Regions from separate parts of the Vibrio sp. Vb1554 genome, predicted to be linked through region 2. Evidence: riboswitches for the same ligand, from Rfam matches in the RefSeq annotation. Region 2 holds a riboswitch; the other holds the start of a gene.
What was found. A riboswitch is a leader RNA that binds a small molecule or an ion and turns the genes downstream of it on or off. The one in region 2 is predicted to bind cyclic di-GMP.

Region 1: another riboswitch for cyclic di-GMP. It lies ahead of gbpA (N-acetylglucosamine-binding protein GbpA); the one in region 2 lies ahead of R8N28_RS12010 (TfoX/Sxy family DNA transformation protein).

The regions. Positions count from the first base shown of each region.
Region 1 covers NZ_JAWPOJ010000003.1:135,408-151,821, reverse strand. Annotated here, with positions in the region: gene R8N28_RS04190 (D-alanyl-D-alanine carboxypeptidase family protein) at 1-569, opposite strand, end outside; gene R8N28_RS04185 (alpha/beta fold hydrolase) at 780-2,075, shown strand; gene R8N28_RS04180 (rhodanese-related sulfurtransferase) at 2,531-3,511, shown strand; gene R8N28_RS04175 (DUF6482 family protein) at 3,580-3,885, opposite strand; gene R8N28_RS04170 (cryptochrome/deoxyribodipyrimidine photo-lyase family protein) at 3,994-5,475, shown strand; gene R8N28_RS04165 (fasciclin domain-containing protein) at 5,556-6,056, shown strand; cyclic di-GMP riboswitch class I at 6,324-6,424, shown strand; gene gbpA (N-acetylglucosamine-binding protein GbpA) at 6,523-7,986, shown strand; gene R8N28_RS04155 (patatin family protein) at 8,039-8,911, opposite strand; gene R8N28_RS04150 (MarC family protein) at 9,102-9,743, opposite strand; gene nfsA (oxygen-insensitive NADPH nitroreductase) at 9,938-10,660, shown strand; gene R8N28_RS04140 (hypothetical protein) at 10,730-11,623, opposite strand; gene R8N28_RS04135 (polysaccharide export protein) at 12,082-13,200, shown strand; gene R8N28_RS04130 (phosphotyrosine protein phosphatase) at 13,330-13,770, shown strand; gene R8N28_RS04125 (polysaccharide biosynthesis tyrosine autokinase) at 13,822-15,990, shown strand; gene R8N28_RS04120 (hypothetical protein) at 16,056-16,414, opposite strand, start outside.
Region 2 covers NZ_JAWPOJ010000012.1:7,311-23,724, forward strand. Annotated here, with positions in the region: gene aroA (3-phosphoshikimate 1-carboxyvinyltransferase) at 1-468, shown strand, start outside; gene R8N28_RS11975 (YciN family protein) at 532-780, opposite strand; gene topA (type I DNA topoisomerase) at 1,215-3,845, shown strand; gene glgC (glucose-1-phosphate adenylyltransferase) at 4,441-5,658, shown strand; gene glgA (glycogen synthase GlgA) at 5,648-7,105, shown strand; gene R8N28_RS11995 (alpha/beta fold hydrolase) at 7,215-8,018, shown strand; gene R8N28_RS12000 (DUF2007 domain-containing protein) at 8,050-8,370, opposite strand; gene R8N28_RS12005 (TVP38/TMEM64 family protein) at 8,391-9,077, opposite strand; gene R8N28_RS12010 (TfoX/Sxy family DNA transformation protein) at 9,192-9,782, opposite strand; cyclic di-GMP riboswitch class I at 9,899-9,988, opposite strand; gene purR (HTH-type transcriptional repressor PurR) at 10,276-11,280, opposite strand; gene torD (molecular chaperone TorD) at 11,749-12,396, opposite strand; gene torR (two-component system response regulator TorR) at 12,663-13,373, shown strand; gene elyC (envelope biogenesis factor ElyC) at 13,446-14,231, opposite strand; gene cmoM (tRNA uridine 5-oxyacetic acid(34) methyltransferase CmoM) at 14,346-15,137, shown strand; gene mukF (chromosome partition protein MukF) at 15,140-16,414, shown strand, end outside.

The DNA of each region.
Region 1 (16,414 bases), on a different contig from region 2:
TCAGGAACATCGCTGATGATCGACTGCATGAGTCTTGCCATATCGGTTGGTGAGGTTTGGATGCCATCACTATCAAGACCATGGGAGTTCACAAAATAGGTGTCTTGCAGTCCTAATTTCTCCGCCCAACCATTCATCAAGGCGACAAAGCCGCGTTCACTGCCTGCAACATGCTCAGCCAGTGCAACGCACGCGTCATTTCCTGATTGGATGATCACGCCGCGCATTAAGTTCGCAACACTAATTTCATCTTTCGGTTTGATGAACATTTTAGAAGAACCGGGAAACTTGGCCGACCACGCGTTTTCACTCACGGTGACAACATCATCCCATTTCAAACGCCCCGCTTTGATTTCTTGTCCAACTACATAAGCGGTCATCAACTTGGTTAAACTCGCCGGAGCAAGCCCTGCTCGCCCGTTATGCTCGGCAATAATGGCACCGGATTGAAAGTCCATTAATACGTAGCCTTTTGCCTGTAACTGAGGTGGGTTGGGCGTAACAACGGCAAAAGTAGGTACGCTTATTAAACAAGTCACAATTGTCCATCGAGCCAGTGACACTTTCATCCGACTTCCTCCATGCTCTTACTTTGTCGCAACTCTATTGAGCATAGCTCACTCAACCAGTTGCACCAGTCGCTAATCGTTTCATTTTCTTGAACTTACATTGATTTGATCAAGGTATAGAACTGAAGAGGCAATTGGGAAATAGCATTGGTTCTTCATGCCATTCGCAGTAAAGTAGCGCTACCCCTCAATAAGGAAATAAAGATAACAATGAACGCTCAATCATTTATCGACGCAGGATTGCATTACACTCCCCACAGTTTTACCGTTCCTCTGGATTACCAAGACGCGAGCAAAGACACCATTGAAGTCTTCGCCCGTGCGGTTTGCCTAGTTGGCGATGAAGAATCGACCAAACCTTGGTTGGTTTACTTTCAGGGCGGACCTGGCTTTCCCTCTCCGCGTCAAAACGGCAATAACGGCTGGGTAAAACGCGCCCTGCAAGAGTACCGAGTTTTGCTTCTCGACCAGCGCGGTACGGGCAACAGCAGCGTAATTAATCACCAGACGCTTGCTCACCTCACGCCAGCGCAACAAGCAGACTACTTGAGCCACTTCCGAGCGGATAACATCGTGCGCGACGCGGAATACATTCGTGAGCAATTTGGCGTCGAAAAATGGGCGATCTTAGGTCAAAGCTTTGGTGGTTTTTGCTCCCTCACCTATTTGTCTTTGTTCCCAGACAGCTTGCTACAAAGCTACATCACAGGTGGCGTGCCATCAGTCTCGCGTCATACCGACGATGTGTATGAAGCCACTTTCAAACGCACCATGGAGAAAAACCAAGCGTTCTTCCAACAATTTCCCAATGCACAGCAACTTTGCCAAAACATTGCGAATCACTTGCTAGAAAATGAAGAGTACCTACCAAATGGTCAACGCTTCACGGTGGAACAATTTCAACAAATCGGCATCAACTTTGGTGTGAGTGATACTTTCTTACCAACTTACTATTGGCTAGAAAGCGCGTTGATTGAAGTGAACGGCAAACCACAACTTCGTTATGAGTTCTTAAACGATATGTTGGCGCAGCAAAACTTCCAAACCAACCCGATCTACGCCATTTTGCATGAATCGATTTACTGTCAAAGCTTCGCGTCGAATTGGAGTGCGCACCGCGTTCGCCAAACCCGATCAGAGTTTAATTATGAATCTGGCAAGCCATTTTACTTTACGGGGGAAATGGTCTTCCCATGGATGTTCGACCAATACGTTAACCTCAAACCACTAAAAGACGCCGCAGAAATATTGGCAGCGAAAAAAGATTGGACTGCGCTGTACGATCAAACACAACTGGCTCAGAACAAAGTGCCGGTCAGTTGCGCCGTTTACGCCGATGATATGTTTGTTGAAATGGATATCAGCCGAGAGACGCTCGCGTTAATCCCAAATTCAAAAGCGTGGATCACCAACGAGTACGAGCACAACGGTTTGCGTGCCGACGGTGAACGCATTCTCGACAGGCTCATTGCCATGGGTAAACAGACCGCAGCTGCGTTGAAATAAGCAGGACAGACGTTAGAAATACGCCTTTTTAGTATTTGATGAAAAGGCGTTTATAGCGGTTTATGAACAATGGCGATCAGTCATTCACTCTTTGTCCCTAAACCTTTATCCCTCACCACCTCATGTATAAAACTGCGACATGTCCTTTCCTTGTCAATGACTCCGGTGATTACTTGGTGCTTCTTGCGCCTAACTTTTTTGAAGGGCCCAAAACGGCATAAATTTAAACCAAAAGTATCGGCTCCAACCTACCTAACCCACTATAATTAATGATTATAATTTGAACACATAGCGGCTTCACCTGCGGACATGCTCCCCCTACCAAAGACCGCCAGGCCCCGCCTACTCATAATATCCGTATAATTTGTCCGTATTTCCGACTAGTTTAGTCAGGTATACTTCGTGCCGCTAAAATTTTAAGGTCGTTGACCACCTGTATTTTTAAAGGAAACCTCATGAGTCAGTATGTAGTTTGTGCGCTGTACAAGTTTGTTGAGCTGAATAACTATCAAGAGCTACGCGAGCCATTACTTGCGTTGATGGAAAAACACCATATTCGCGGAACATTACTACTGGCAAGTGAAGGTATCAACGGTACTGTTGCATCTGATCGTGCAGGTATTGATACGCTACTGGAGTGGCTAAACAACGAACCTCGTTTGACTGGCACCGTATACAAAGAGTCGTATTCTGAGACCCAGCCATTCAATCGCACCAAAGTGAAATTGAAAAAAGAGATCGTAACATTAGGTGTTGAAGGTATAGACCCTCGCCACGTAGTGGGTACTTACGTGAAACCTCAAGAGTGGAACGATCTTATTGCTGATCCTGAAGTGTTTGTTGTCGATACACGTAATGATTACGAAATCGAGATCGGGACATTCAAAGGCGCTGTAAACCCAAATACTGAAACCTTTCGTGAATTCCCAGACTATGTAAAAGAAAACATGGACCCGGCAAAACACAAGAAAGTTGCGATGTTCTGTACCGGTGGTATCCGCTGCGAAAAATCAACGGCTTACATGAAAGAACAGGGCTTTGATGAGGTCTACCACCTAGAAGGCGGCATTCTTAAATATCTTGAAGAAGTTCCTCAAGAAGAGAGCATGTGGGAAGGCGATTGTTACGTATTTGACGGTCGTGTTGCCGTGAACCACCAGCTAGAAAAAGCAGATTACGATTTATGTAACGCTTGTCGTCTACCGATCACTGAAGAAGACAAACAGTCAGAATTGTTCGAGCAAGGCGTGAGCTGTCCAAAATGTCACGGCAAACACTCAGAAGAACAAATTGCTCGATTCCGCGAGCGTGAAAAACAAATTGTTCTTGCAGAGCAGCGAGGCGAGCAGCATGTTGGTGGTGAAAGTGCCAAGCAAAGAGAAGCTCGACGTGCCGCTAAGTACGCGCAAAAAGAAGCGCAGCGTAAACAAGACTAAGCCTAACTCTCCTTATATTTAGCGAGCTGCCGTAAGGTGGCTCGCTTTTACTGCGCACCAATACTCTTTCAATACAATTTTGTATCCCTCACCAATACCTCTAGTTGATTGTCTCTTTTACCTTCGGGTAGCCCCACCATTTCATCATAAGCACTTTGATGCACTAAGACCTGCTTATTTGCTTTGATATTCCTGCACTTCTTTTGCATCTCGATCAGGGAATGAGCCCTCAAAAAGATACCGTTGTCATCAGTGATAAATTGCGCTTCTCCATCAATCACAACAGATGCCTGATACAATGCGAGATCAAGCGAATGAATGACCAATTTGTCCACATAGAAGTATTTTTGTAACTTACTCAATGCTATTGCCATGTGTCACCTCCCTAAAAGTTACCTCTACGTTTTGTGGAATAAAACCGATCATTGGATGAGATTTCTTCGGTTTACTTGCGTACAACATCGGAAACAAAGAGGATTCCGATGCAAACAATCAATGTCGTGTGGTTAAAGCGAGATTTAAGGCTGACTGACCATCAACCACTAACTCAAGCATTATCAACAAAGCACCCAACTGTGCTTTTGTATATTGTTGAACCATTGCTATTGAACAACCCACACTATTCTGAGCGCCACTGGCGATTTGTTTGGCAATCACTGCAAGACATGGATGAGACGCTCAAAGCGTATGGGCATCGAATCACGGTGCTGTTTGACGATGCCTTAGCATGTTTCCAATCAATTCAAGCGCAATATCAAATCAACGCTGTTTTTTCTCACCAAGAAATAGGACTCAACTGCACCTTTGAACGAGACCGACAAGTTGCCGCTTGGCTGTATGAGCATAACATCGACTGGTTTGAATTCGAACACGGTGCTGTAATCAGAGGTGCAATAAACCGGCAAGGTTGGGACAAACATTGGGACTCTGTCATGAGAGCCTCAATAAGCCCTATTGAGCTCCAAACCGACTTATTGCATTCATTGGATGCAGAAGCTCTCGGCTGTTCGTTTTCGCCACCATCATCCTGGCTATCAAAATGCAAAGGAATGCAAACGGGAGGAAGCCGGCTCGCTTGGAAAACACTAGAGGACTTTTTCCATCGTCGAGGTCGTGATTACTATCGAAGCATTTCTAGTCCCACAGCCTCACGCACAGCCTGTACTCGACTTTCTCCATATCTCGCTTGGGGTAACATATCCTTGCGTGAAGTGTATCAATACCTTTTGAAACACTGGCAAGTCGCTGGGTTTCGTCGCAGCTTAATTGCATTGTCTTCACGGCTTCATTGGCACTGTCACTTCATCCAAAAATTCGAATCGGAATACGACATGGAGTTTTACTGCGTTAATCGGGCTTACGAACCATTGATTAAACAAAGTAGTACTTTCGATGAAGAAAAGTTAGCAGCATGGAAATCCGGGCATACTGGCGTACCTTTGATTGATGCCTGCATGCGCTGTTTGCACCACACTGGTTACATTAACTTTCGCATGCGTGCCATGCTGGTTAGCTTTCTTACTCACCACATGAACATGAATTGGCGAGTAGGTGTAACGCATTTAGCGCAACTGTTTCTCGACTTTGAGCCCGGAATTCATTACCCACAATTCCAAATGCAAGCAGGAGTAACCGGGACTAACACAATCCGTATTTATAATCCGATCAAGCAAGCCCAAGAACATGATCCTAACGGTACGTTCATCTACAAGTGGGTACCTGAGTTACAAATGGTTCCTCCCCCTCTTTTATTCGAGCCCTGGACAATGACCCAAATGGAAGCTGTCATGTATCAATTGCAGCCAGATAGCCGTTACCTTGCACCTATTATCGCACCAGACAACGCAGCTAAGGCAGCAAGAGAGCGCTTATGGACGTGGCGGAAACGAGCCGATGTGAAACAAGAAGGCAGACGAATTCTTGCGCGACATGTTAGACCCTCAAAAGAAAGTAGGACGCGATGATCATCTTTCAATGACAATGCGTACAAATGCAAACACACTCCAGGGAACCCGTTGTACCCTCAACTAGTAAGGAACACACTATGTTCAAACGTATCTTAGTTATCGCGGCTACACTGATGGCGACATTATCTTTTATGCTTCCCGTCAAGGCTCATGAGCATGGCATGATGAAAGCCGATATTGTCGACGTTGCCGCTGAAAACGGCTCTTTCAATACGCTTGTTGCTGCGGTGAAAGCAGCGGGCCTGGTTGACACTCTCAAAGGGGAAGGCCCATTTACTGTTTTTGCACCAACGGATGACGCTTTTGCAAAACTGCCAGACGGCACAGTCGACATGCTCTTAATGCCGGAAAACAAAGACAAGTTAGTATCTGTTTTGACTTATCACGTCGTCCCAGGGAAAGTGATGGCTGCCGATGTTGTTAAGCTAGACAAAGCGACTACGGTTCAGGGGCAAGATGTGATGATTAAAACCATGGGCGATAAAGTCATGGTTAACGATGCAAATGTCATCGCAACCGATGTGAAAGCTAAAAACGGTGTCATTCACGTGATTGATACTGTCATTATGCCGAAATAACACCATCCAGAGGGCGGTACACTCCGCCCTTTAGACAGAACTTCTTCCACCCTTAGCACGATTCCTCTCCACTTATCCCCACCCCCACTCATTCACCATGACTATAAAAAGGATAAAAACAAAATTAAAATCAATACCTTGCAATACGACACTGCACAATATTGACGAGGTTAAGATATCGTTATCTTTCAATTTGAGAACAGGATTCCATGTCAGTGACGTTTACTTTTCCACATGTAAATTCTTAAGCTAAATTTTGGCTGCTCAATCACATTTCGGCAAACCATTCGAAAGGGTGGGACGCAAAGCTTCCGGTCTGTCAGCATTTAAAAATCTAAAAGAATGCTCATGATAGCGGGGTTACCATGACGCAGTGTTACAGAAGTCCAATTTCTGTAGCGTTGCTTTATGCTCAGCATGCGCCGGGGTGTGACACTAGTTTGTCAGCCATAACAGAGGACATGTGATGAAATCATTTCCAACCAAATCCGTACTCGCGTTAGCACTTGCAAGCATTAGCTCAGGTGCTGCGGCTCACGGTTATGTATCAGAAACCAATGGTGGTGTCGCTGCAAGTCGCTCGGCACTATGTAAGTATCCAACGCCAGATACTAACGAAAAAAATAATAACTGCGGTGCGATTCAATATGAACCGCAAAGCGTTGAAGGCCCTGATGGCTTTCCCGAAACAGGGCCTCGCGATGGTAAAATAGCGAGTGCCGAAACCGCTTTAGCAGCTGCCCTTGATGAGCAAACTGCCGACCGTTGGGTAAAACGCACTATTCAAGCAGGTACACAAACTTTTGAATGGACATTTACCGCTAACCACGTGACGCGCGACTGGAAATATTACATCACCAAGCCTGATTGGAACCCAAACGCTTCACTATCACGAGACTCTTTTGATCTAACTCCTTTCTGTGTCGTCGACGGCAATATGGTTCAACCCCCGAAACAGGTAAGCCATCAATGTAATGTGCCTACTCGCGAGGGATACCATGTCATCCTGGCAGTATGGGATGTTGGCGACACTGCAGCCTCATTTTATAACGTGATCGATGTGAAATTTGATGGTGACAGTCCCGTTATTCCAGATTGGAAGCAAGGCGGTCAAATTATTCCTACAATGGATTTAAATATTGGGGATTCGGTTTATACGCGCGTATTTGATCAAGCAGGTGAAAACATAGCGTATAGAACTGAACTAGAAATTACCGATGCAGCAATGGGCCAAGCGAAAAACTGGTCTTACGCACTCGCGACTAAGCTAAACCAAGAACAAGCAAAACTGCAAGCCGGGCAGTATGCAGAGGATAAATTCACTCCTGTTTATGGTACTAATCCGGTGTATCTGCAAGCAAATAGCGGCCTTGAGCGAGTAGAGATCGGCTATAACATTGAAACTCCTGTTCCAGAATACTCACTCACAGTAGATGGCTTAGCAGACGAATATATCATTGAGTCAACACCGACAACGTTGGATCTGACACTAACTGCTGAAGGCGATTTAAATGCAGAACTCACCGTTTACAATCACCATCGCGAACCACTTGCAAGTTGGGCAAACGAAATGAAAGACGGCTCGGTAGAGGCGATATCGCTCGCTTTAAGTAAATCGGAGCCGGGTCACCATATGCTCGTGACACGTATTAAGGATAAAAATGGCAACTTGGTGGATCAGCAAACACTCGACTTTCACTTAAAAGAAGAGTCAGTTACTCCGCCACCATCTGGTGAGTACGATTTTGTCTTCCCTGAAGGACTATCTAGCTACACGGCGGGCACAAAAGTGCTTGCCAGCGACGGGGGCATTTATCAATGTAAACCTTTCCCATACTCTGGTTACTGTATGCAGTGGAAAGAAAGCGCAAACCATTACGAGCCTGGAATAGGTTCACACTGGGAGATGGCTTGGGATAAAGTCAACTAAATCCCCCTTTGAACGTTACGCAAAAGAGCCTCACTATGAGGCTCTTTTATAATCAAACGCAAAAATGACAATTTTCCCGGTCTAAACCATGAACACCAGATAAACTAGTGAGATGCGCTCGCCCCTCAATCAGTCCCATTTCATACCCTTCTAGTAAAACGGATTGTCGCATTGATAAGCGCTGAACATGAAAATTATCTGGTGGGGCAATTACCCTAACATGTGTTCCTGGTGGAGGGTTACGAATAAACTCTAATGATTGATTATAGTTATCTGCACGTCTTAACATCGCATCCGCCATTTTGGGGTGCTCCGCAAAAAGTTTCTTCATCAGCCATGTGGTCTTAACTGGCTTTTTGGCATAATTCAGCGGGTGAGAGAGTACTACGGTTATGTCGCGAGCCCCTCGACGATAAGCTTCACGCACTGGGATAGAGTCCGCGACCCCACCATCGGTATAACAACCACCAGAAAAACAAGGGGTATGCTTGTAGGCAATCGGTAATGCTGTTGTCGCTTCAATCGCATGGTGAAAATTATCACGTGTCACGCGATAGTAATCTGCCTGCCCTGTATCTACATTTGTTGTCGCTGCGAGAAAAGGAACGCCATTAAACAGTTTATTTTCATCGACGGGATACAAGCGATTAGATTCTTCAAACAACCACTTCACATCGATGAGGTCCCCACCTTTAACGAAGCGAGTCGGGTCAAAAAAGCGTTTGCTTGTGGCCAGCTTAGTAATGACGTTAATACTGCGATGTGGGTAGTCGGTCAAATACCCAATCAAATTTGATGCACCAGCAGATACACCGATTGCAAAATCAAACGGTTTATAACTCTGCTCTAAAAACGCATCTAACACTCCGCTTGCGAAGACGCCTCGCATCGCGCCACCTTCTACTACAATTGCTTTTGTTGCCATATTTCCCCCATTCTCCTTGCCAAAAGAGTAATGAAATTCGTGCAATCACAACAATTGAATATTCTTATTATTGAAATAGGTGAAGTCTATTTATTTCTCTCTTAGAAAATGAAAACTAAAGTTCAAAAAATCCGTCCCCGTTAGAAATGTAATTGCGGGTTGAACCAAGGTGGCAAGGTCTAAGAGAAATCTAGGAGAAAACCGTTTTATAGGCTTCGCCCGCGCCATCAATGAACATTTGAGTACCAATAACAGCTAGAATTAAGCCCATCATTTTAGTCACAACATTTAGAGCACTTGGTCCAACCGCTTTGACCAATTTGTCTCCAAACAAAAACAGTACATAGGTGATCACACAAAGGACAGCGAAAGAAACGATAGTAATAATGGTTTGATCGAAACCACCCGCTGTCGCAAAGTTCATCGCGGTAGCAATCGTTCCAGGCCCAGCTAATATTGGCATCGCCAGTGGAGACACTGCAATACTCAATGCCGCCCGTTGCTGAGCTGGTGAATACGCCTTCTCTTTGGTTTTCTGATGCGTCGAATCACCTTGAAGCATGTTAAAACCTATCAAAAACACCAAAATACCGCCTGTTATTCGCAATGCATAAAGCGTGATACCAAACAAATCAAAAATTAACTTACCGGCAATAGAAAATATCGCGATGATAATAAATGCAATAAAAACCGAGCGGAGCGCAATGGAACGGATGGTTTCTTTATCTTCATCAGCAGTTAAACTCAAAAAGATGGGAATATTGGCGATAGGGTTCATGATGGCAAAGAAGCCCATAAACACCGTAACTGTATGAACAATGAGTTCTTTCATATTTTCCACTGCATTTAAATTATTGATTCTAAAAACAGTATATACGCTCTCAAACAGAACGAGTGGTGTAATCTCGAATCGTCTTCACACTTATGCGCCAAGCATTGTTTTTCTTTTGAGATAGTTTACCGACTCATCAAATGTCGCTAAGGTGAGTCTTCAGCCTTTAACGTAACAGGGGATGTTAAGTCACCATGAACAGCACGATTCAAACAATTCTCAATCACCGCTCAATTCGAAAATTCACCTCACAACCGATTGAGAGCGAACAATTAGATGCCATTCTTCAAGCCGGCCTTGCGGCGTCCTCATCAAGCATGTTGCAAGTCGTTTCAATTATCCGCGTGACCGACAAAGAAAAACGTACGCTATTAGCTCAATATGCCGGAAATCAAGGGTACGTTGAAAGCGCGGCTGAGTTTTTGGTGTTTTGCATTGATTACCAACGCCACGCCAGTATCAACCCAGATGTTCAAGCTGACTTTACCGAGTTAACGCTAATAGGCGCTGTAGACTCGGGCATCATGGCACAAAATTGCTTGCTTGCGGCGGAGTCGATGGGACTAGGAGGTGTGTATATTGGTGGTTTACGAAACAATGCCCAAAAAGTAGACGAATTATTAGGTTTACCTAAAAATACCGCCATTTTATTTGGTATGTGTCTTGGTCATCCAGATCAAACCCCTGAAGTAAAACCTCGCCTACCTAAGCATGTCGTGGTGCATGAGAATCAGTATCAAGACCTAAACTTGGATGATATTCAGACGTATGACCAAACTATGCAAAACTACTATGCAAACCGTTCGAGCAATCAAAAACAGAGTACTTGGTCGCAAGAAGTCACCAGTAAATTGGCTGGGGAATCACGTCCGCATATCCTGCCTTACTTAAACAGAAAAGGGCTCACTAAAAGGTGATGACTACAATACGATAGGATCAAAAAAGGCCTCTGAAGAGGCCTTTAGAATTTGTCAGCAAAAACTTGCTTAGTTACCGCCTGTCGCGCCAGTGCCTGGACCCGGTGGATCTTCAGGTTCAATTGGCTCACCGACTTCCGCATCTGGAATTTGTGGTACGTCAGGTTCGATATCTTCTAATGGAATCTCGTTATCGATAGCCTCTTGTACATCAGCAACAACTTTCTGAGTATCTTCAGCTGGAATCGTTACGTAGATAACGTCACCTGAATCATTCTCAGGATAATTTGGGTTCGCCGCGATTACATCTTCTGTGATTGCTTTTGCAGCAACAGCTACAGCTTCAGGCGAAGCTATTGGGTTCGCTTTGATGATATCTGATACAACGTTTGCTGTTGCAACTAGCTGAGTAGCAAGTGCGCTGTTACCACCCTCACTGCCAAGTCCTGCTACTACAGATTCTGTATCACGAAGGATTTCGTCAACTGTTTTACCACTTGCATTGATATCGATACCCAAATTCTCGAATACTTTTTCAGCGATATCAGAAGAGTATACTTCACCATCTTTTAAAGAGTTAGCAACCAAAGTCGTAAATGGAGAGCCTGTTACCAATGAATCCGCCTGGGCTAGGCCTTGAGGGATTTTGTAGTCAGATGTAATAGGTTTGCCATTTGACGCGTCTTTACTATCTTCTGTGTGCGTTAATACGAAAGCACAATCACCTGGCGCATTTACAACGTTGATATTTTCAAAACGCGCTTTACCAACCATACCTTCATAGTTTGTTGTATTTTCAATAGCGTCGTATGTCTCACCACCACATACTGCTTGAACTTTCATGCCGATAACAGCTGGGTCATAAGCCTGAACTGAGTATCTTTTTACCTCAGGATCGCTGTCACTACCACAACCTGCTAGTAGGACTGCTGCCACACTTGCCGTTAAAAGTTTGATTTTCAAAATTAGCTCCAATATTTGTTGTTATATCCGACCGCAACAGGAAGCATAACGGCAGTTGCATATAGTGTAAATAGGATGCATACAACTTTGGCATGAGTTTTTTCACATTCTTGCCTGTTTGCTTGTGCAAAATCATGCATTCATCTCATTAACGTTAAATAGACACAATTTTGTCATGTATTCGTCAGTATTTTTTCAAGTAACTTGTTGCCTTTATTGCAACCAGATGGATAATAGTTGACTATTTTTTGTGGGTCGGATTTTCACACCTTCATTAATGAAACTAAGAGCTCTAAGTCGCTAGCAGCCATTTGGAGTGTTTATTACACAAATAATTCTGAATGGACTCGCTTTCTAAAGGCTTAAAACTGCAGTAAATCATCAATATTGATGAAATGCAGTTCAATTAGAATGAATCAATTTCAGTCGGCAAACTTTCTTTCGGTAGTTATAAACCAATGAACACATTTAATAAATTTTTGGGGATATCAGTACTTCCTATCCTTCTTACAGGGTGTACTTTGCCTGGTAGCCACCTTTCGGTCAGTGACAAAACAGTCATGAGCACTGAATCGAGTGATATAGAGTCTCAGGTTACCGTTTATCCCTTAACTTTGGAGCGCGTAACGTCTTTAAATTCAGTGGACCCTTTTTCAAAACCAAACCCAGAGTTAGATATTGAAATCGCAAAATATGAATACGAAGTAGGACCTGGCGATATCCTAAATATCACTATTTGGGATCACCCAGAGCTAACGATCCCAGCGGGCTCATACCGAAGCTCAGCCGAAGCGGGTAACTGGGTGCATTCGGATGGCACGATCTTCTACCCTTACATAGGTGTCGTACATGTTGAAGGCAAAAACGTACGTCAGATTCGTGCAGACATTGCAAGCCGCCTTGCAAAATACATTGAGAGCCCACAGGTCGATGTAAGCGTTGCGGCATTTCGCTCTAAAAAGACTTATGTAACTGGCGAAGTTAACAAGCCAGGACAACAACCAATTACAAACATCCCCCTTACACTTCTAGATGCTGTGAATAGAGCTGGCGGACTGGCTGCCGAGGCTGATTGGCGTAATGCGACACTGACACGCAATGGCGTTGTTGAAAACGTCTCTTTGTATGCTCTGATGCAACAAGGCGATTTAACTCAAAACCGCCTTCTAAAGCCTGGTGATATTGTTCATATTCCTCGAAACGATGCGCAAAAAGTATTTGTTATGGGCGAGGTTAACGATCCGAAATTACTCAAAATTGATCGTAGCGGCATGAGCCTTACTGAGGCTCTTAGCAGCGTTGGTGGTATCAGTGAAATCTCCGCAGATGCTACCGGTGTGTTTGTCATCAGACGTTCAAAAGAAGAAGCTAAAATGGCGGACATTTATCAGCTAGATGTTTCTGACGCTTCTGCTTTGGTGATTGGTACTGAGTTTGATCTCAACCCTTACGACATAGTCTATGTGACGGCTGCACCTGTTAGTCGTTGGAATCGTGTGATTGCTCAGCTCGTTCCAACCATTTCCGGCTTTAATGAACTAACTGAAGGTGTACTACGAGTACGCACTTGGCCGTAAAACAACGTGCCGCAAGAAACTTATCTCTTGCGGCACGTAATCGATAGCTACTCAGCTCAATTGCGCAATATAAAGAAGCCAGCAATTCAGTTGAGATCATAAGCATACAATTTAAAGTAGGGTAAGCATTTGTTTTCTAATATTCTTGTCGTCTGTGTCGGTAATATTTGCCGCTCTCCAACAGGAGAGCGGCTTTTGCAGTCTTTACTACCAAACAAACATGTCGCATCAGCAGGAATCGCAGTAGATAAGAGCCATCTAACGGGAAAAGCTGCTGACGAGATGGCAACCACTATCGCGAACGAACATAGCGTAAGCTTAGATGGACACGAAGCACGACAATTAACACCTGAGCTTTGCGCTCAATACGATCTGATATTGGTTATGGAAAAAGGTCATTTAGAAGCCTTAACCAAAATCGCTCCTGAGGCACGAGGTAAAACGATGCTGTTTGGACAGTGGATAAATGAACAAAACATCCCTGATCCATACAGACAAAGTAGAGAAGCTTTCGAACATGCATATACGCTTATAGAAAAAGCAGCAAAAGCGTGGTCTCAAAAACTATAAGCCGCAAGGCTAAATAAACGCCAATGGCAAGGTATTTAAGAAGTTAAAGTAATGACAACACAAACTATTAAGCAATCACGTCAAGCCGACGATGAGATCGATTTGGGAAAGTTATTTGGGATCATTCTCGATGCCAAATGGCTCATTCTATGTACCGTAGTCCTATTTTCGATTATAGGCGTCGGCGTTGCCATTCTATCAACACCTATCTATAAAGCTGACGCTCTTATCCAAATCGAAAGTAAGAGTTCAGGTGGTATTTCAGCGATGGTTGGTGATATGGGAGAGCTGTTTTCAGCAGAATCATCAGCGACAACAGAAATAGAGATCATCAAATCTCGTATGATCTTGGGCGGTACTGTTGATAAGTTCAACTTAACGACTGTCGTTTCTCCAAACTACATGCCAATTATTGGTAAAGGCCTAGCTCGACTACAAGGTGAGCAAATCAGTCTGAGCGTTTCACGATTTAATGCTCCTTCTTACGCAGTTGGCGTTCCTTTAACTCTTGAAGTTATTGATTCTGAAAAACAGACGTTCAGGCTCTTAGAAGATGACAATAACGTCATTCTAGAAGGTAAAGTTGGTGAACTGCTTGAGAAGAATGGATACCAGTTTTTGGCGACTGAACTTGTGGCTCAAACTGGTGACTCATTCACGGTCAGCAAAATCAGTAAATTAGATGCAATTAATAAACTTCAAGAAAACTTATCGATTAGCGAACGTGGTAAGCAAACCGGGATTATATCTTTAAGCTTCTCTGGTGAAGACCGCGCTAAGATTCAAGATATCTTGAACGACATTAGCCAAAACTACTTCTTACAAAACGTTCAAAGAAATTCTGCAGAGGCAGAGCAAAGCCTCGAGTTCTTGAAAGGTCACCTCCCAGACATCAAAACAAAACTGACCGCTTCTGAAGACGTTTTAAATCGGTTCCGTCAAGAAAATGAATCTATCGACTTAGGCCTTGAAGCTCAGTCAACGCTGAAAGTAATGGTTGAGTTAGAAGCACAGCTAAATGAGCTTACATTCAAAGAAAGTGAGATCAGCCAACGCTTCACACAGGATCACCCAGCTTATAAGTCGCTACTTGATAAACGTGAAACACTATTAAAAGAGAAAGAACGTCTTAATAAACAAGTTCAAAAGTTACCGAAAACACAGCGTGAAGTTCTGCGTATGACACGCGATGTAGAAGTAAACCAACAAATCTACATCCAACTATTGAACAAGGTTCAAGAGCTCAACATTATTAAAGCCGGAACAGTTGGCAACGTTCGAATCTTAGATAACGCTCAATCTTTCTCTAAGCCAATTAAGCCGAAAAAAGCGCTTATCGTTGTGCTAGCAACACTGCTTGGCGGTATGGCAGGCGTTGCTTTCGTATTAATTCGTGCAGCATTCCACCGTGGTGTGGAAACACCAGATCAAATTGAACAGATTGGCATGCCAGTTTACGCAAGCGTTCCAAAATCTATTCAACAACTGGAATTTGCAAACAAGCTTAAGCGCAACAAAGGCAGCAACAATGAGCTAGTCCTTCTAGCGGAAGCTAACCCAGCCGATCTTTCCATTGAGGCTCTACGTAGTCTTCGCACTAGCTTGCACTTTGCAATGATGGAAGCGAAGAATAACGTTCTTATGATTTCAGGTCCTGCACCATCTATCGGCAAAACATTTGTATCGACCAACTTTGCGGCCGTCGCTGCGAAAACCGGTCAGAAAGTGCTGCTTATTGATGCGGATATGCGTAAAGGTTATTTGCAGCAATGCTTCGGTCTACGTTGGGACAACGGTCTTTCTGATTACTTGAGCGGTAAGACATCCCTTAGCAACATCATTAAATCTACATCCATTGATAATTTAGATGTTGTGACTCGCGGCCAAGTACCACCAAATCCGTCAGAACTTCTTATGCACCCTCGCTTCAAGAGCTTTGTTGACGAGATGTCTGCACAATACGATCTAGTCATCATCGATACGCCGCCTGTACTCGCAGTTACCGACCCAAGCATTGTTGGCGCGCTTGCAGGAACAACTCTGATGGTCGCTCGTTTTGATCAAACGACTTTGAAGGAGATTGAAGTCGCGCAAGGTCGCTTCGAGCAATCAGGCGTTGAAGTTAAAGGTGTGATTCTCAATGCAGTTGAGAAAAAAGCATCTAACTCATACGGCTATGGATACGGCTACTATAACTACGCGTACAAAAGCGAATCATAACTTGAATTTAGATCGCTAATTAAACCAAATATGACAAAGCCCTGCTAGAAACAGCAGGGCTTTTTCTATTGCACTCTTAATTGCTTGTACGTAATCAAACTAAGCAAGACAAAGAATATTGGGTCACTCCAACCAAAACCGACAAATACTCCGATAATGCCGGCATAGGTAGTAATCACTGCCCCTAAGCCATTAGTAATCAATAATGCTTTAAACAGCTGTTTCGCTGTATGCCCTGATTCCACATTACGTAACATCAAACTCACCGCAGCGATTCCACCTAAAAAGATCGAAGTATGCTGCGATAAAAACAGCGCGTACTGGTCGTTAATTTGTACTCCATAGATCGGCCACATTATGGTTGGTACAAAAAACAACGCAAAAGCGAATACCGTATATACGACACCATGAACGGTTAGAAAAG
Region 2 (16,414 bases):
CAAGGTGATATTCAATTTGCTGATGCGCTTGAAAAAATGGGTGCAGAAATTGAATGGGGTGATGACTACGTAATTTCACGTGTTGGTCAATTAAAAGGCATTGATATGGATTACAACCATATCCCTGATGCTGCAATGACCATCGCGACAACAGCGTTATTTGCCGAAGGCACTACCGCTATTCGTAACGTTTATAACTGGCGTGTAAAAGAAACAGACCGTTTGTCAGCTATGGCGACTGAGTTACGTAAAGTTGGTGCGGAAGTGGAAGAAGGGGAAGACTACATCATCGTCAAACCTGTCTCTCAGTTAAAGCATGCTGCGATTGATACTTACGATGATCATCGAATGGCGATGTGTTTTTCGCTGGTGGCACTTAGTGATACGCCTGTGACGATTAACGATCCAAAGTGTACGTCGAAAACGTTCCCTGACTACTTCGACAAACTTAAGGCTTTAAGCTGCTAAATATTCTGACCTGAAACCGGAAAGCCAGAGTGAATAACACTCTGGCTTTTTTGTTTCCCAATACTATTTAACCAGCGTAAATTCCTTAGAAAGGTGATGCGCTAAGTATTTGAACATATTGAATACTGCAGTCGTATTTGAAGTTGGTAAACCTTTGTCATCAAGGAAGTATTCACCTTTAAAAACTAAAACACCTTCTTTTTCTTCTACGCTTGTTGCTCGCATTCCCTCGATGTAATCATCGTGCTCTTGGATGATTTGGTTAGCGATCAAAAGAAGGTCGAACTCTTCGATAAACGTTCTATCAGACATATTCTTTCTACCATTCTATTCAGTTAAGAGCGCTGAGTATACCTACAACTAAAATGGGTTTGCATGATTAATTCAGTCAATCGTTCAGTAAGACTAAACAGATCAATTTTTAGAGTATAAGTATGATGTGGAGGAAGATGGCAGAGCATTGAACCAAACTATTTTGTGATGGGTAACAAAATTTATTGCATTGGATTAGCGGATGCTAAGTTTGCCTGTTTAGATATGCCGCTCAATACCTTTCAGAACCCTGTCTCTTTGAAGTATAAAGACGATGAATTGTCAACCAATCGGATCTGAATTTCAAAAAAGCAGTTGATCTTCTTTTCATCTCGCACAATAGTAAAAAAAGAAGCAATGAAATAGAACATTATGCGGGTGGCCTTTAAATAAGGTTTCTACCCGCATTATTATGAAGGACGTTAGAGTCAGTTATGGGTAAATCACTCGTTATAGTGGAGTCACCAGCCAAGGCAAAGACGATAAATAAGTACCTTGGTAAAGACTTTATTGTTAAGTCTAGTGTTGGTCATGTGCGTGATCTGCCTACGGCCGGTCAAAGCACTGGTGAGAAAAAAGCCGCAGCCATCTCAACTAAAGGGATGAGTCCGGAAGAGAAAGCGCGCGTTAAAAAAGAGAAAGACCGCAAAGCGTTGATCAAAAAAATGGGGATTAACCCATATCATGACTGGGAAGCGAATTACCAAATCCTTCCAGGCAAAGAAAAAGTTGTCAACGAACTACAAAAACTCGCCAAAGACGCAGATTGCGTTTATCTCGCAACCGATTTGGACCGCGAAGGGGAAGCAATCGCATGGCACCTTCGTGAGATCATCGGTGGCGATGAAGAGCGATACAAACGTGTAGTTTTTAACGAAATTACGAAAAACGCGATCCAACAAGCTTTCCAGACACCTGGTGAGCTGAACATGGATGGTGTAAATGCCCAACAAGCACGTCGCTTCATGGACCGTGTCGTTGGTTTTATGGTTTCACCTCTACTTTGGAAAAAAGTGGCTCGTGGCTTATCTGCTGGTCGAGTGCAGTCTGTTGCGGTGAAACTGTTAGTTGAGCGTGAGCGTGAGATTAACGCGTTTGTACCAGAAGAGTTCTGGGACATTCATGCGAATACGAAAACGAAAGACAAAGCGGACTTTAAACTGCTTGTTGCTCAGAAAGACGGTTCTGCGTTTAAGCCAGTTAATGAGGCAGAAACCAAAGCAGCGATGTCTGTACTTGAGAATGCAAGTTACGAAGTATGTAAGCGTGAAGACCGCCCTACAAAGAGCAAGCCCTCAGCACCTTACATCACCTCTACGCTTCAACAGGCAGCAAGTACACGTCTGGGCTACGGCGTGAAAAAGACCATGATGCTAGCTCAGCGCCTCTATGAGGCCGGTTACATCACTTATATGCGTACTGACTCGACTAACCTAAGTGCCGAGGCTGTGGACGCTGTACGTGACTTTATTGGTTCTGAGTTTGGTGATAAGTACCTACCAGCGAAACCATTGACGTACGGTAGCAAAGAAGGAGCACAGGAAGCGCACGAAGCGATCCGTCCTTCAAATGTGGGTGTTAAGGCGGAAGACCTGCAAGGTGTCGATGCTGATGCGCACAAACTTTACGCTTTGATTTGGAATCAGTTTGTAGCGTGTCAAATGACGCCAGCAGAATACGATTCAACAACCATCAGCGTAAAAGCGGCAGAATACACGCTTAAAGCGAAAGGTCGTATCCTTAAATTTGACGGCTGGACTCGTGTACAGCGTCCAATGGGCAAAAACGAGGATACAATCCTTCCAGCGGTACAACTTGGCGATAAGCTAAGCTTAGAGTCACTTGACCCTAAACAGCACTTTACAAAGCCACCTGCGCGCTACACTGAAGCAGCACTGGTTAAAGAGCTGGAGAAACGAGGCATTGGTCGTCCGTCGACTTACGCATCGATCATTTCTACGATTCAAGATCGTGGCTACGTGAAAGTTGATCAGCGCCGTTTCTACGCTGAAAAAATGGGTGAAATTGTTACTGACCGCCTTGATGACAGCTTTAACGATTTGATGAACTACGACTTTACTGCGCGTATGGAACAGAAATTGGACCAAATCGCTGAAGGTGAAGTGAACTGGAAAGCTGTGTTAGACAACTTCTTTGCTGATTTTACTGGCGATCTTGAAAAAGCGGAGCTAGATGAGTCAGAAGGCGGTATGAAGTTAAATCACATCGTCATGACGGATATCGAGTGTCCGACGTGTAGCCGTCCAATGGGCATCCGTACTGCTTCGACAGGTGTGTTCTTAGGCTGTTCAGGTTACGCGTTACCACCAAAAGAGCGTTGTAAGACAACCATCAACTTGGGTGACGAAGAAGGTATTATTAACGTTCTAGAAGAAGACGTTGAAACCGCAGCTCTTCGTGCTAAAAAGCGTTGTCCGATCTGTGAAACAGCGATGGACGCATACCTGATTGATGACAAGCGTAAGATGCATGTTTGTGGTAATAACCCGAACTGTGAAGGCTACCTTGTTGAATACGGCGAGTTCAAAGTAAAAGGCTACGATGGTCCAGTTGTTGAATGTGACAAATGTGGCTCTGATATGGTGCTTAAGAACGGTCGCTTTGGTAAATACATGGATTGTACGAGCGAAACGTGTAAGAACACTCGTAAGATTCTTAAGAATGGCGAAGTCGCGCCACCGAAAGAAGATCCTGTTCATTTTCCTGAGTTACCTTGTGAAAACTCAGATGCGTATTTTGTGCTTCGTGATGGTGCTTCGGGGCTATTTATGGCGGCAAGCAACTTCCCTAAATCGCGCGAGACACGTGCTCCTTTGGTTGCTGAACTGGCGCGTTTTGAAGAGCGTTTACCTGAGAAGTTCAAATACCTAGCAACTGCGCCGCAAGAAGATCCTGATGGTCGTCCTGCTGTTGTACGCTTTAGCCGTAAAACAAAAGAGAACTACGTTCGTTCGGAAGAGAACGGCAAACCATCTGGTTGGACAGCGCTCTTTGTTGACGGCAAGTGGGAAGTCACTGATAAGCGTAAAAAAGCGAAAGCATAAAAACGTACGAACTAAGTAATGTAAAAAGGCAGCGATATCGCTGCCTTTTTTGCGTAAAGGCCACTGTGTTGTTCGTATAGATCTTTGCTGCTTTGACTGAGTTTTGCTGACGCGAGAAGATTCTAGCATCAATATTTCTTGGTCGCTGACGTATTTTTTATGTAAAAAATATTCGTTGTAACTTTCATTTTGCATTCACATATTTGTTATACATTGGGCTAAAAAATCGGCGGTGTAGTGAATCCGTTCGTAAATTGTTTTCATAATGTAATCGTTTGCTTTTCCATGTGTGATCTAGATATCGTCTTGAGTACGCAAGAGCTGTATGGTACACAGAATGGCGTATTAAAAATTGTAATTTAGAACCCGCTTAGATAATTTATTACAAAAATTAGTGCAACTGTGTGCATTGTTTGCGTCAAAAAATAAGGAAAGAGTGGACGTTGCATACTGGAAGTGCCGTAGCTTTTTTATCCGTGTTGTAAGAGTTCACAGAAACTCAGAGACGGTTGCTAAATGTATTCGCTTGACTCCCCGAGTATGACTCATTCAAGCGAGTACCAAATCCAAGCTATAACGATATGGAGAACAACAAATGGCTGGTGTTTTGGGAATGATTCTTGCTGGCGGTGAAGGCTCTCGTTTGAGACCTTTAACGGAATCTCGCAGTAAACCTTCGGTACCGTTTGGTGGTAGTTATCGATTGATCGATTTTGCTCTAAACAATTTTGTTAATGCGGATCTGATGCGCATTTACGTCCTAACCCAATTTAAATCTCAATCTTTATTCCATCACTTAAAAAAGGGGTGGAACATCAACGGCATTACAGACCGCTTTATCGATCCTATTCCCGCTCAAATGCGTACTGGTAAACGTTGGTACGAAGGGACGGCGGACGCGATCTATCAAAACCTGCGTTTTATGGAATTAGAGGAACCAGAGCAAGTTTGTATTTTTGGCTCTGACCATATCTATAAGATGGATATCAAACAAATGCTGAACTTCCACTCAGAAAAGAAGGCTTCTCTGACGGTATCTGCATTGCGCATGCCACTAAAAGAGGCGTCGCAATTTGGGGTTATCGAAGTGGATAGCGAAGGTCGTATGATTGGCTTTGAAGAAAAACCAGCAAATCCGAAGTCGATTCCTGGTGATCCTGATTACGCTTTAGTTTCAATGGGTAACTATGTTTTTGAAGCTCAGGTACTGTTCTCAGAGTTGGTCGAAGATGCGGATAATGAAGCTTCATCACATGATTTTGGAAAGGACATCATTCCAAAGATGTTCCCTAGAGGTGATGTGTTCGTGTATGACTTCAGTACCAACAAAATCAGTGGCGAAAAAGAAGAGGTGTACTGGCGTGATGTCGGAACTATTGATGCGTACTGGCAAGCGCATATGGATCTGCTAGAAAAAGATGCACCATTTTCGCTGTACAACCGTAAATGGCCATTGCACACTTACTACCCACCATTGCCACCTGCGACATTTACCGACTCTGATAATGGTCGTGTGCAGATAATCGATAGTTTAGTGTGTAATGGCAGCTATGTTAGAGGCTCAAGAATCGAAAAGTCGGTGCTTGGTTTTCGCAGTAATATTGCTTCTGCTTGCGATATCAGCGAATGTATACTTCTTGGTGACGTAAAAATTGGCGAAGGCTGTGTTTTACGTCGTGTGATTGTCGACAAGGATGCTGATATTGCTCCTGGTACTCAGATTGGTGTGAATCTTCAAGAAGATAAAAAACACTTCCACGTGTCTGAGGAGGGCATTGTTGTTATTCCGAAAGGAGCTCGAGTTGGCTACTAACAACTTATCTATTCTGTTTGTAGCTTCTGAGGTTGAAGGCCTCATTAAAAGTGGTGGCTTGGCAGATGTTGCCAAGGCACTACCGGAAGCCCTTCAAAACCTACAGCAAGACGTAAGAATTACCATCCCTGCGTACAGCAGTATTGATAAACTCGCAGACGCAGAAGTTGTATTAGAAACAGAATTAACATCATGGCCGCATACGGAGTACCGAGTTTTGCGGCTCATGTTAGGTCAAAATCCTGTTTACCTGATTGATTGTCCGCCGTATTTCAATCGACCATCAATGTATGCGGAGAACAACCAAGCGTATACTGATAACGGCGAGCGCTTTGCGTTTTTTAGTGCAGCATGTCTCGACATGTTACCCAAGCTCGCCTTTCAACCTAATATCATACACGCGAACGATTGGCACACAGGTCTTGTTCCATTTTTGCTCAAGCACAGGTATGGCAATGATCCGTTTTTTGCTCATACTAAAAGCGTCATTTCAATTCACAATGCGGTCTTTAAAGGCGTATTTAGTTATGAAGACGTGCAGTGTTTGCCAGAGTTTCATTGTAGAAACGTTCCCGATGCTGCGGTGAGTGCAACGCATATTACGATGCTCAAAGCTGGTGTAATGAATGCAGATAAGATAAACGCGGTCAGCCCTACGTACGCAGAGGAACTCAAAACAGAGCTTGGCAGTCATGGAATGGCTTGGGAGTTTCAGCAACGCGCGCAGGACTTAGTTGGTATTTTGAACGGTTGTGATTACAGTGCTTGGAACCCGGAAACGGATACTTACTTGCCAGTTAATTACTGCGCCGACCAGCAAAGTATGTCGCAAGGGAAGAAAGCTTGTAAAAAAGCATTACAACAACGACTAAATTTGCCCGAAAAAAATGTAGCTATGTTCGGTATGGTTTGTCGATTGACCCAGCAGAAAGGCGTTCATTACTTGTTGCCTGCTTTGGCCGATTTTTTGAAGCACGATGTTCAGCTAGTTGTCGTTGGGACCGGAGACCCTATTCTTGCCGCTCAGCTACGAGAGGTTGCCGCGCAGTTTTCTAGCAAATTTGCCTTTGTAGAAGCGTATGACAATGAACTTGCGCATATCGTTGAAGCTGGTTCTGATTTCTTCTTGATGCCTTCTGAGTTTGAACCATGTGGCTTAAACCAAATCTATAGTATGGCTTATGGGACATTACCGATAGTACGCGGTGTTGGTGGCTTAAAGGACAGCGTTAGCGATTATGATGTAAACCCATCTGAAGCAACGGGGTTTGTTTTTTTCGAACCGACACCGCAGGCATTGTTGTTAACGATGCTAAGGGCACTGTTGCTCTACGCTCAAAACGAGCCTGAAGTGAATAAAGTACAGTTGCACGCGATGCAACAAGACTTTTGTTGGCAAAAGGCCGCAGAATCTTATTTGCAGCTTTACCACTCAGCGTTAGTTTGACTTAAAATTGTAACGAAAGGCACCGAATGAGGTGCCTTTATTATCTTGAGTAAGGGGAGTGTGGTAGGATGGCTTTTTACTCAATAGCACGATCTTTTTGATACTCAATATGACCCAGCCGCTACTTTTTCATAAAACCTATTTGCACCCTACTAGTCATGAGTGGGTTGTATTTGTGCACGGTGCTGGTGGTAGCTCTTCTATCTGGTTCAAGCAAATTAAAGCTTACAAGCAACACTTTAACTTATTGCTGATCGATTTAAGAGGTCATGGAAAGTCAAATCAGTTACTTAAAGAGCTCATTGCTAGCCGTTATACCTTTACGGAAGTTACCCAAGATATTTTGAAAGTATTGGACCATTTAAAGATCCAATCCGCTCATTTTGTCGGTATGTCGCTTGGTACTATTATTGTTCGAAACCTTGCTGAATTGTCATCAGAGCGCGTACGTTCGATGGTGCTCGGCGGTGCTGTCACAAGGCTTAACACTCGTTCTCAGATATTGGTGAAATTAGGTAATTTTTGTAAGCATATCCTACCGTACATGTGGCTCTACAAACTGTTCGCTTATATTGTTATGCCTCAAAGAAGCCAACGAGAATCTCGCCACCTTTTTATTCGCGAAGCCAAGAAGCTTTGCCAAAAAGAATTTAAACGTTGGTTTATTCTCGCCGCTGATGTAAATCCGTTAATGAAATATTTTAAAGATCGAGAGTTACCCATTCCGACTCTTTACTTAATGGGCGACAGGGATTACATGTTTATTAAACCTGTCAAAGAAATGGTTGCAGCACATAAGCTCAGCATTCTACGAGAAATCCCGAATTGTGGTCATGTATGCAATGTAGAGCGTCCAGAAGACTTCAATCAACACTCCATCGAGTTTATTAAACAGCAAGCTGTATGTGCTTAAAACTGAGTGCATCCACTGAATAGGAGAGCCGCTATAGCTCTCCTAGTTGATATCCACATTGCCAACATGCACCAAATTGCCCTTCGTTTATTTCATGACATTTTGGGCATTGCCAATCTTGATACTCATGCCTATCGGATTGTTTTCGATATGCTTTTACTATTTCTTCAGCTTTCATCTTTTGTGCAGTGTCAAAAAGCCACACATAAGGATCGGTATCATCACCAAACGGCAGTTCTCCTTTTAAGCCGAAAATACCTTCTCCACGAACTTCACAGTAAATTTGTTCCACTTTAAGCAGCTCACATACAATGTGTGCTTCTGCTGGGTTTTTAGCGATAAATATTTTCATCAAAATACCCACTTCACCAATTACGAGTTTTGCTGACTTGGTGTCGGCCTTACTTTATTCATAACCCATTTAGTGATGATTGGAAATAGTCCCAATAGCGCAAAAGACGCTAATACTGCGGGTGAAACAATGCCCGATAGGCTTTCAATTGTTGCTAATTGAGTACCTGCATTCAGATATACGGCTGTGCCTGGCAGCATACCTATTTGGCTAGTGAGATAAAATCTACCTACAGACATCGGCGTTAAGCCCATCAGTAAGTTGATTAGAAAGAAAGGGAATACAGGGATTAGACGCAAGGAAAATAGATAAAAAGCTCCGTCTTTTTCGACACCTTGATTAATTGCGTTGAGTTTATTTCCGAATTTGTTTTGTACCCAGTCACGCAATAAGTATCGGCTGCTCAAGAAGGCCAGTGTTGCCCCCATAGTGCTAGCGAAAGAAACCAGTAGCAAGCTTGTCCAAAAACCAAATAAGGCTGCACCAAGTAAGGTGACTACTGCCGCTCCTGGGATAGAAAAAGCGGTAATTGCAATGTAGGTAAAAAAGTAAATCGCAGCCGAGAATACAAAATTCTGATCGATGTATGTAGTTAGTGCTTCTTGTTGGGCTTTTGCATTCTCTAAGGTTAAATACTGGCCAAAGTTAATACCTAAAAAGACGATAGCCGCTAGTAGGATGAGACCTAAAATCAGTTTCTTATTCATAATTTTGATTCCAATTTGGGATATATGTAATAAGACAGTAGGAAAACCGAAAAAATTTCACAAAAAAACCGCAGATTAGACTGCGGTTTTACAAGATAGTTTTTAGGCCGACTTTTATTGGAGGCCGTTCATCAACTCATCTCGGCGAGCTTGAGGTACCACACTCCAATGAGTGCCGTTGATAGCACCTTCTAGTGCCCATAGCAACTCAATGTTGACGGTTGCAGAGTGCGTATCTCTTATCGCTTTATAGGCGTTAAGCGCACCTTCCTCTTCAAGCTTCTCTACGGATTCGATGCCGGCTTTTTTTAGCATGCGCTCGGTAGCCAGTCGTAAGTTAGGCAAATCTTTCAAACGGTTAGGCTTTGTACTTGCTTGCTGTTCTTTCTCAAGCTTTGCCTTTTTCAATGATTGATTCGCTACTTCGATTAAGCGTTCGCTTGATTCCCATAAATCGCTGGAAATAGCGTAGTACTTTGTAACGACTGGGAAGCCACGTTTTTTATAAACGTAAGGCTTTAGCCCTTGTTTCTCGAAGTCAGATGAAGTTTTTTGGTCTGCTCTGATATGAAGCTGATTGTTTACCACTAGTGCAAACATTGTTTCATCAGCGAATAGTCCGAAGCCACCAAACATTGAGCGCGACTTGATATTACCAAGTGCCTCAAATAGCTTCATAGAGTCTTTGAGTATCGGTTTATCCATGTTTTGTTATCTCGGTGTAATTAATATTACGCCACCAAAAGTCAGGTCCGAGAGAGTAGCAAACATGCGTAAAAACAATGTCATTACAGAGTAAAGTCATTGCTTACACACTTGCCATCGGTAACCCCGCTACCTTCCATATCGTAATATGGTTCAGGCCGGAGGCTTTGCGTCCCACTCTTTCGAATGGTTTGCCCTGTGCGTGACACAATGAGCATACTTCTTATATTGAATTAACATCACGGTTTAGCGTTAAAAGTGTGATTTCGGTTCAATAAAAATGATAGATTGAATGCTCTATTTTGCATATGGAAAGGTGTAAATTGGCCTTTGAAAAGTAGTTCTTAATATATATTACATTTATATAAAACAGGGAGTTAACGTTAGTCAATTGTTATTAGAGCAGTGTGAAGTATTAGAGAATGCTTAATTTTCCCAAAAAAATAAGCACCCCTATAGAGCGCTTATTTAACACGGTTAAATACAGTGAAATTTAGTTCATTTTTTTCACAGTATTTCGAATTACAAGCTCAGGTTGCATTTCGAAAATTCGTTTTTCGTGTTCTTTATCTTTGATACGCTCAAGTAGAATTTCGAATGCATTTTTACCAACACGACGCTTAGGTTGGTGGATAGTCGTTAGCGGTGGAGAGAAGTATTCCGCAAGCTCGATGTTGTCGTAGCCGATCACTGAAATATCTTCAGGAATTTTGATCCCGTTTTGTTGCAAGCGGCTCATTAGGCCTAGAGCCATTGTGTCGTTAAAACAGAATACCGCCGTCGGGCGCTTGTCCATTGCGGTAATTTTATCTGCAACTAATACGGCCGTATCACATTCAAAGTTACCTTCAAGGATCCAGTCTTCATTTACAGCTAGGTTCGCTTCGCTCATTGCGCGACGGAAACCTGCAATGCGCTCTTGGCAAGCAAGCTTTTCAAAATGACCGCTTAGACAAGCGATATCCGTATGACCATTGTCAATCAGATGTTTGGTTGCAATGTAGCCACCTTCTTCTGAGTTATCCATGATCTTGTCTGCTTGTGAGCTCTCTGGGCCCCAATCCATGACCACTTTAGGAATGTCCGCATGACGGTCAAGCATCTCTTTTAGTTCTTCGGTTAAGTCAGAACACATCACAAGGATGCCATCAACGCGCTTTTCAGCCAGCATACGAATGTAATCGCGTTGTTTTTCGTAAATCCCGCCTGTGTTACATAAAATCAGAGTATAGCCTTGGCGGTAACAGTAGCTCTCAACGCCATCAATCACTTCTGAGAAAAATAGGTTAGTTGATTGAGTTACTAACATGCCAATCGTACGAGTTGAGTTGCATTTTAGGCTGCGTGCAACGGCACTTGGCGCGTAATTCAGCTCGTCAACGGCTTTCATTACTTTTTCTTGCGTTGCTTCTGCAACGAAACGCGTTTTATTGATAACGTGCGAAACTGTCGTAGTGGAAACGCCGGCTAAGCGAGCAACGTCTTTTATCGTGGCCATAAATGGTGTCCTGTATCGAGCTACTGAAATATGTCGTATTGGATGTACCTGATGCTCTAATGGTTTCACACCTAGCAATCTAAAATTGGCGCTAAGTGTCTCGGCAGCGGTTGATCCAAGTGCGACAAAAGGGTGCGTAGCAGCATCGGTCGATGAATTTTATCTTTTTTCTATCTGATGAGAAATTGCCATCAACCTGTTAAGAAAACACAAAAACCGCTATATTTCAGCGGTTTACATATAAATCATATTTAATCGTTTGCGCTCACATTTTAGCCCTATGTGGACTGACTAGCAATGTTTTCAGCAAGAGATTTGTGTATTTGAAGTCACATTTTGACTGCTAAATAACCAAGCGTCTTTGCGCTAAGTTAAGGCAAACGAATATTATACCCAAGTTACTTACAATTGGTCACTTTCAGGCATACAGGAAGCCCGATAGGCAGGCTCCCTAAAAATAGGCGGCAATTATTCACCAAGAAGGTAGGCGCTGTCTAGTTTACAAAATGCAACTAATAGTTTCGCGACACTCGAGTAAAATCCAAATTCGTCGAATTTTTTACATTTGTCTGAAAACTGAGGTAACCAAGACATCAATTGTTGCTGGATAAAGTCGTTTTGTTTAACGAAGGCTTCTTCCATGTGTTTTTCTTGTTCAAGCTCGTTTGAGCGGATAATCATGTTCCCGAGAAAGTCGAGCTCAACGGCTAAGTGATCCGCAGGTTCCTTTAGGTTTTCGTCTACTTGAACGCCAAATTCAGCCATCAACTTTTCCATTTCCTCAGCTGGCTTGTCATTCAGTAAACCTGATTCACCAATGTACATGGATGCGTAAGGAAGAGCGCCGTATTTTTCTGTCTTCAAAAACAGTTCACAAAAGTCAGCTGCAAGCTCTAGTTGTGCATCTTCACGATCTTGTAACCGATTCAATGCATCAACTAGGCTATCAACAGCTGGTTTCAGCGACTCATTTTCACCTAAACCTGCGAGAAAACTGCGAATTTCAACACTGTGATAGGCTTCCAATTCTTTCTCTGTTAGTTCTTTTGCGAACAAGCTCGAAAACCACCAGTAAATTTCAGCGCGTTTTTCATTAAAAGCTTTCACTTCTTGCATTTTGGGCTCCTGAATGATGCTTCAAGTCATGCATCACAAAGTCAATTAGGGATATCCCCTAAGTGTAATCAATTAAAATGAATAGCAGTAACTATAATTGTTATGTTTTATGGTCAAAAATGACCGTTTATTAATAGCAATGGGCAAGCTTGTTTTGAATCAATAAAAACGCTAAATCTTGCGTTTTAATGTATCTATGACTAGAAATGTTACTAGTTATGAATAGAATACGTCTTGGATAATAAGAAGACAGAAAAGTGGTGTAAATGAGCTATCACGTATTAGTCGTAGAAGATGATGTTGTAACTCGTAGTAAGCTTGCGGGATATTTCCAAAATGAGGGCTACCAAGTCAGCGAAGCAGAGAGTGGCGCAGAAATGCGTGAAGTTTTGCAAGCGGGCGATGTAGACCTGATCATGCTGGATATTAACCTGCCTGGTGAAGACGGCCTGATGCTTACTCGTGAGTTACGTAGCCAATCGGATATTGGTATCATATTAGTAACAGGACGCACGGATAGCATTGATAAAATCGTAGGCCTAGAAATGGGTGCTGACGATTATGTGACAAAACCTTTTGAACTGAGAGAGCTGTTAGTTCGCGTTAAAAACTTGCTGTGGCGTATTTCAGCAGCGCGCAGTGGCAGCTCGAAAGCGAATGAAACCAGTGAAGAGCACATTGTGCGCTTTGGGGAGTGGACATTCGACATTCAACGTCGCGCACTTAGCCGCAACGGTGAGCCAGTAAAACTAACTAAAGCAGAGTATGAACTTTTGGTGGCATTATCGTCTTACCCTAACCAGGTGTTAAGTCGTGAGCGTATTTTGAACATGATCAGCCATCGAGTGGATGCGCCGAATGACCGCACCATTGATGTTCTTATTCGACGTATGCGCGCAAAAATGGAGTTCGATCCTAAGAACCCACAGATTTTTGTAACGGTACACGGCGAAGGCTATATGTTTGCTGGTGACTAGTTTGAACATAACTCAATCGTAAAAAGAAAAAGGAGAGCTTCGGCTCTCCTTTTTTGTGGCTTCAAGATAATACTAGTTTGCTTCAACCATTGGTGTTTGGCCGACAGTATCACGCAACCTTTGCCAAATACTGCCCAAGTACTCATGCCAATAAAGCTCTGTTTGTTCTAAGTAACGCGCTTTAGGTGAGTATTTATCCCAAGGTTGACTGATTTCGCTAATAGCTAAGAAGTTGGTCGGAGCTGGGATTGGTTTAATGCCTGCTGCGTTGAACTCATACAATGCACGGCTCATGTGGCTTGCAGAGGTGACTAACACAATCTCCTTTTGCTGAACGAATGCAGCCGCTTGACGTGCCTCTTCCCACGTATCCTTTGCATCCTCTAATAAAATGATATCGGATTTTGCTACACCTAAGGCTAGGGCAACGTTCGCCATCATTCTCGCGTGGCTAATTTCAGATCCGCCAGCATAGCCGGATAAGATTAATTTCGCGCCTGGATACATTCTTAAAATACGAATGCCCTCAGTTAAGCGCATTAATGCTGCACGGCTTAACTGCGAGGTGGGTGGAATTTCGTCATCGATAACATGACCATTCCCTAAAACCATCACGTAGTCGATGGTGCCAGAAACTGGCAAAAAGGCTTTATGCTCTCGCTCTAACGGCATAAGAAGCTTGGTTGAAACAGGTTGGAAGGCAACAAGAAAAATGCCAACAAAAGAGAATAGAACAACGAAGCAGCCAGTTTTACGTTTTGTAGTAAAACTAATGAGAGCAAGACCCAACAAGCCTATCAGCAGCAATGCCGGAAGGGGCATAAGCATGGCTGACACTACTTTTTTCAGCTCAAACATACATAAATAGTCCGAAAAAACATCAATTGATAATAAAAATGAGGGTATCCCTCTTTATTCCTGCTTTCCTTGTGCCAGAATAGCGGCACAATCCGTTATGATAACTCAGCAGAAGTGACAGAAGACCGCAATTTCGACGATATCGCCCACAAATTTGCAAAAAATATTTACGGCTCCGATAAAGGGGAGATCCGCCAAATCATTGTGTGGGAAGATTTTCTACAGATTCTAAGTGAATTAGATGCTGACCAGCAACCCCTAGAAGTGTTAGACGCTGGTGGTGGTTTGGCACAAATGTCGCAAAAGCTTGCTAAGCTCGGACATCGAATCGCTTTATGTGATCTATCTTCGGAAATGCTGCAGTTGGCTAAGCAGGATATTGAAAAAAACGGTTTGCTTGAGCAGTATCGCCTGATTCATTCGCCTGTCCAATCCATCGGTGAACATATTGATGGACGGGTCGATCTGGTTATGTTCCACGCTGTGATGGAGTGGCTGGTTGATCCTAAGGCCGCACTTGAAACAGTTCTAGAACAAGTAAAACCGGGAGGCATCGCATCAGTCATGTTCTACAACCACCACGGTTTAGTCTATAAAAACGTGGTTTGTGGCAACATTCCTCATATATTAGACGGCATGCCTCACCGAAAAAGATTTAAACTACAGCCGCAAAAAGGCTTAAAACCTGAAGAAGTCTACCAGTGGATAGAAAATTCAGGTTTTAATATTTGTGGCAAATCTGGTATTCGCTCATTTAGTGATTACATAGGCAATATGGAATACATGGGTGATTACGAGTTTGAAGATGTGTTGGCGCTAGAAAAACAACTTTGTCGACAAGAGCCATACCTCTCATTAGGCCGCTACATTCATGTGTGGGCTAAAAAGAACGATAAACAGGAATAACAATGAGTGAGATGACTCTCAATGCTGCAGAGCAACCAATCGATGAGCTGGTTGGCTGGGTTAAGCAGCACGATTTCTCGTTGAACCTGACCACAGAGCGATTGGCATTTTTGATAGCCATTGCCGTACTGAGTAATGAAAGGTTCGATGAAGAACTGGGTGAAGGTGAACTGCATGATGCATTTGCCATCGTCACTCGACTATTTGATGAGACCGGCGAAGCCTCCGCTTTTCGTGCGAACAATGCGATCAACGAGATGGTTAAGCAGCGTCTTATGAGCCGTTTTGTCAGTGAGATTACTGACGGAGCGAGCATTTACCGCTTGTCGCCATTAGCGATAGGAATAACCGACTACTACGTGCGTCACCGTGAGTTCTCGAAACTGCGTCTATCTATCCAGCTATCCATGGTAGCGGATGAAATGGCGAAAGCGATTGAGGCAGCACAAAAAGGTGGCACACCGGGTCACTGGAAGAAAAACGTATACGGTGTTTTAAAATATTCTGTAGGCGAAATCTTCGATCAAATTGACCTCAACCAACGTGTTATGGATGAGCAGCAACAGTCAGTGAAACAACAGATTGCTGACCTGCTTAACAAAGACTGGCGCGAAGCGATCAACAACTGTGAAGCACTTCTGTCAGAAACATCAAGCACGTTGCGTGAACTTCAAGATACGCTGCAAACCGCCAGTGATGAACTGCAAACTCAGATCCTCGATATTCAAGAAATTGTTTACGGTGACCCTGAGCTGGAGTTTATCGAAGAAGCCTTGTTTGGTCTGCAAATGAAGCTGGACCGAATCACAAGCTGGGGCCAGCAAGCGATCGACCTTTGGATTGGTTACGACCGACACGTGCACAAGTTTATTCGTACTGCAATCGATATGGATAAGAACCGTGCGTTTAGCTCGCGTCTGCGTCAATCCGTCAAAGATTACTTCGATGCGCCTTGGTATCTGACTTATGCAGATGCGGAGAGGCTTTCTGACCTTCGTGATGAGGCCCTAGTACTGCGTGATGACGAGGTAACGGGTCAAGTTCCGATGGAAGTAGAATACGAAGAGTTTCAACAAGTCAATGATGAGCTGTCTGAACGAATTGGTGACATGCTAAAAGCGCATAAAGATCAAGGCACACCAATCGATTTGAGTGTGGTACTGCGAGATTACCTTGCACAGCACCCTTACACTCATCATTTTGATTTAGCTCGCATTATCGTCGATCAAGCTGTACGTCTAGGGTATTCAGAATCGGATTACCAAGCGATTCAACCA